DNA from 2 places in the Arthrobacter sp. 3Tela_A genome. Region 2 is predicted to be linked to the other one. Evidence: riboswitches for the same ligand, from Rfam matches in the RefSeq annotation. Region 2 holds a riboswitch; the other holds the start of a gene.
What was found. A riboswitch is a leader RNA that binds a small molecule or an ion and turns the genes downstream of it on or off. The one in region 2 is predicted to bind cyclic di-AMP.
Positions count from the first base shown of each region.

Region 1: another riboswitch for cyclic di-AMP. It lies ahead of TVC13_RS10025 (LysM peptidoglycan-binding domain-containing protein); the one in region 2 lies ahead of TVC13_RS11705 (NlpC/P60 family protein).

Region 1 covers NZ_JAXIOM010000029.1:594-2,979, forward strand. The annotation lists gene TVC13_RS10020 (CarD family transcriptional regulator) at 1-134, opposite strand, end outside; gene TVC13_RS10025 (LysM peptidoglycan-binding domain-containing protein) at 300-1,229, opposite strand; cyclic di-AMP (ydaO/yuaA leader) riboswitch at 1,233-1,398, opposite strand; gene TVC13_RS10030 (MBL fold metallo-hydrolase) at 1,694-2,362, shown strand; gene TVC13_RS10035 (hypothetical protein) at 2,375-2,386, opposite strand, start outside.
Region 2 covers NZ_JAXIOM010000037.1:21,034-23,419, forward strand. The annotation lists gene TVC13_RS11700 (NlpC/P60 family protein) at 1-509, opposite strand, end outside; gene TVC13_RS11705 (NlpC/P60 family protein) at 545-1,342, opposite strand; cyclic di-AMP (ydaO/yuaA leader) riboswitch at 1,347-1,503, opposite strand; gene TVC13_RS11710 (M23 family metallopeptidase) at 1,629-2,386, opposite strand, start outside.

The sequences.
Region 1 (2,386 bases), on a different contig from region 2:
CGAATGGGCGGGGCACACTGTGGGATGTCCGTCCCGCCGCAGGCCCGGAACGGCTGAGCGCTGTGACGGAAGCGCGGAGACGTTACCAGCACATGGGTGAAGGTTCCGGCAGCCGCGAGTCTGGCAGTTTCCATTATTTCACGTTCGGGGCAGATGTACCCGGCCCGGGTGGGAGCTGGTTGTCCGCAGGGCCCGGATACGTTCGCCGCGGGGCGCTTAAAGCAGGGTGCCCCTCCCGGAATCCGGAAGAGGCACCCTGCCCCGGGCCGCGCCCCCCGGCGGTCGGGCAGCAACGCGGACTATGCGCGGTAGTAGACGGGGCCGGAGCCGAGGTTCGCAGTGGCGATAACGGTCTGGTTGCCGTTCATTCCGCTGTGGATGGCCTGGCCGTCGCCGATGTAGATGGCGATGTGGGGGACACCTGCTCCGCCGTTGGCGTAGTAGATCATGTCACCGGGCTGGGGGTTGGACACCGGGGTGCCGTAGGCGGCCAGCTGTGCCGGGGAAAGGTCACCAACCGAGTGGCCGGCCGCACGGAGTGCCTGCTCAACGAGGATGGTGCAGTCCTGTGCAGCGCCCAGCTGGGCGTATGCGGAGCTCAGCATGATCGCGCCGCTGCCGGAAGCTGCTGCAGCAGGTGCCGGGGTGACGGACTGGGTGGTGATGTTGCTGCTGTAGTCGGCGTACGTACCGGGATCGGTGTATGAGGCTGCGGCCGGAGCCGCGACCGGGGCCGGGGCCGGAGCGACGTAGGTTTCAGCCGGAACGTAGGTCTCTGCCGGGGCTGCCGCAGCGGGCGCGGCTGCTGCGGCTTCACCGGAAACAGTGATCACGTCACCGGGGTAGATGATGGATTCCAGCGACAGGCCGTTGAGGGCCAGGACGCTGTCCAGGCTCACGCCGTAGGCGGCGGAGATTTCGCTCAGGGTGTCACCGGAAACTACGGTGTGGGTTACGGCTGCAGCCGGAGCCGGAGTTTCGGCTACGGGGGCAACTGCGGGCTGGGCTGCCGGAGCAACGAAGGCGCTTGCCGCCGCGGCGGGTGCCGGTGCCTCGTTGATGACTGCGCTGGCCTGGGCCGGTGCTGCCATGCCGAACATGAGGCCTGAGCCTGCTACAACCGCTGCTGCGGTGCCGGTGACGGTGCGTGCCTTACCGGGTGCTGCTTTTGCGATGGTGGTCCAGATGCTGGACTCTGCGCAATGACGTCCGCGATTCTTAGAAGACAAGGTATTACCTCTCCCTATACCTGCGAGGTGAGCTGTCGGGTTCGGATGGGAGTCACCCGGCCGCCGGTCTCATCCGGTCGGCTTAACCCCAAGGATTCAAAGGACCCAAAAAATTGGTTCCCCCGCCCCTGCCGTCGTATTGCAAAAGGGACCCCGGCCAAGCGGCAGAGCTAGGTAACAAGCCCGGGGCGCCGCATCAGGTCTGCGGCATGCCAAGGACACTAACAGCAATCTCTTTTTGATTGCAATTCGGTAACGGCACCGTGTTGCCGTTGTGTTTGCTGGGTCACTCATGCTAGTAAACAGCACGCTGTCGAGTTCTTCCCCGGGTGCCACATCCGCATCCCGCTGGCAGCAGGTATGCGGCCTGGCCTCCCGACGCAGAATTCTGGAGCTACACCGGGACGCGGACGCCGCAGTAGGACTACGCTTAAACCCCTGCATTCCGGCGAAGGAGAGCGGTTGTGGACCAGGAATCAAGCAGCGGATCATCCCGTCTGCCCATTGAGGAAGTTGTCCGCGAGATGAGTATTCCAGCCGGTCTTGCCGGCCCGGAACCGGTGATTTCGGACGTACGCTGCTATGCCGTGGCTCAACCCGGCGGCATTGTGGTCATTGACACAGGAATGCCTGACGCAGCTAACGCCATTGCGGACGCTGTTGAAGCCCTTGGAGGCACCTTCACGGATGTTCGGGACATCGTCCTGACCCATCTGCATATGGACCACATCGGGTCACTGTTTGCCATCGCCGAGCAGGCACCGCTGGCGTCCATCTATGCCGGCGGTCCGGATTCACCGGACATCCGGTCACCGCGGAAAGTGCGGGCCATGGAGGAAGGTGACTCCGTGCAGGACCTCCAGGTCCTCGCTACTCCGGGCCACACCCCGGGGCACATCAGCATCTTCCATGAAGGTACCGGAACACTCTTTATCGGCGACGCCGCCGCAACGGATCACGGCGAAGCTGTCCGGAGCCCCGCGGCCTTCACCTCGGATGCTTCGCGCGCCGAGGAGTCCCTCGAACGCATCGCATCACTGGCGCCGGCCCGCATACTGTTTGCCCATGGCGCTGAAATTCCCTCACCAACCGGCGCGCTGGTACGCCTTATTGGTGGACCCTACGGAGGCTAGCGCCTGAGAATCTCAAACGGCCCG
Region 2 (2,386 bases):
ACCAGCATGGTGCAGTCCTGCATGACACCAAGCTGCGCGTAGGCAGCAGCAGCGATCGTCGCTGCCGTACCGGAGGCGGCCGGAGCCGGTGCTGCCGGAGCAGCTGCCGTCTGCGCCGTTGCCGGTGCGGCTGCGGGAGCCGTAGCCGTTTCCTGGCCAGCGGTAACTTCCTGGGACTGGACTGTGACCTCAGCGGCCTCTGCGACCTCGGGAGCAACAATCACGCCCGGAACCGGGGTCAGCGTCAGGTCCGGACCGATTGCGTCCGCCGGGACCTGAAGCGGAATGGAGGACAGGTCCAGCTTGCTGGTCTGCACATCGCGTGAGGTCTCCGGACCGGCTGCGGTAGCAGCTACGCCCGTGCTCAGTACCAGACCGGAAGCGGCGGCAATAACTGCAGCCTGGCGTCCTACGCTGCCGGCGCTGCTGACAGCGTCTGCAAGAGCGGACAGGGAGTTGTTGCGCTGTACGGGCGCACGGTGGCGCGCACGCTCAGTTGACGTGGTCATTGGGGGTTTTCTCCGTTGTTTCTGGCAACTGGGCGTCAGCTGACGCGGACGAAGCTTGCGCCGGGAAGATCAGACAGGGAGTGCAGGCCGGTGTTCATGCCGTTGAGGCCACCGCTGATGACCTGGCCGTTGCCGACGTAGATCGCAACGTGGCCGCCGGTGATGACGAGGTCGCCGGGCTGCGGGCTGCCAACAACAGCACCGAAGGCGAAGAACTGGCCGGGAGCCAGGTCGCCCACGGACTTGCCGACCGAGCGCAGTGCATTCTCAACCATGGCGGTGCAGTCCTGCGCCACGCCGATCTGGGCGTAGGCGGAGGCCACCAGGCCGGCTGCGACGCCGCTGGCGCTTGCCTCAGCGGGAGCGGGGGTGGAGGAAGCGGTGCTGACGTTGCCGGCGGCCGGTGCGGCCTGAACCGGAGCGGCAGCCTGCTGCGCGGCGACGGCTTCCTGCTGTGCAGCGGCAGCAGCAGCTGCGGCTTCTTCAGCCGCGGCCTGCTCAGCAGCTGCAATCTGTGCGCGGGTCTCAGCGCCGGAGAGCGAGCCGGCCAGCGGCTGGACCGGAAGTTCGAAAGGTGCCTGCTCGGAGACCGTAACGGTTCCGTTGGAGGTCACAACGTTGAGGGGGGTGGCTTCAAGGGCCTGGCGGTCGGTTGAAACCGGAGCTGCCTGGGCCGGCATGCCTGCGGCCAGGACGAGGCCGGAAGCAGCGACAACCACGGCAGCCTGGCGGCCGACGGATCCTGCGTTGGCGGTAACGGCTTTGGACAGCGCGGTAAGCGGGCTTACCGGCGCGGTGGCGGCACGACGGCGGCCGGAATTGACTGATGACACAGTATTTGCCTCTCCCAACGCCTGCGAGGTGAGCTGTCGGATTCGGATGGGAGTCACCCGGTTGCTGGACTGCTAAGTCCGGCAACTTAACCCCTAGGGCTTCTTGCGAAACCCGAAATTGGTTCCCCCGCCTCTGCCATGCGATTTTGCGAACGGATCTCGGACAGTGGCAGAGCTCGGCGAGCTGTTCGAGAGTGCCTGATCTTTGGCGAATCAGGCACGGTGACGAGAATATAACAACATCAAGGAAATGTCACGCTCAGGTCACGAAAGGGTATTGCCGGGGTCACAACCAGCCGAGGGGATCGACAGGATTGCCGTTTACGAGTACCTCGAAGTGCAGATGGCAGCCGGTGGAGGCCCCCGTGGTCCCGCTGGCGCCAACCAGGTGTCCACGCTCCACGGTGTCCCCGACGGACACGCTGATCGCTGACAGGTGGTTATAGGTGGTCTCCACGCCGTTGCCGTGATCGACCACCACACGGTTCCCGCCGCCGTACTCGTGCCAGCCGGCAGACTTGACCGTTCCGGCTGCCGCAGCCGTTACCTCGGTGCCGCAGGCAGCAGCGTAGTCCTGGCCGGTGTGGAGTTCCCCCGCCGTGCCCGTGATGGGGCTGACCCGGTAGCCGAAGGATGAGGTCTGGATAAGTTCGGACTTCAGCGGGGTCGCCAGAGTGCCCTTGGCCGCAGCCGGGGTCACGTCGGTTCCTGCGACGCTTAGTCCGCGGAGCTTGGCATCGGGGTCGAACTTGGAGGTAAGCGCGGCGCGGTCAAAATCCAGGACCACATTGGGATCCGCGGAGACCGGGGCCGGTGCGGCTGCCGGTTCCGGCGCCATGGCCGGGTCCGTAGCCGCCGCCGTCGTCGGCATTGCGACGGTCAGGACCAACCCTGACGCGGCAGCCGTGATGGCGAATTTTTGGGCCGTGCCGCCCAGTGGACGGTGGACAGGTTCGGCGCGGCGCCGGCCGGCTGGCCGGCTGGCGGTGCGTGGACGCAGTTCAGCGGCCGGCAATTCGGCCCTGCGCCTGCCCGAAGCAGCAT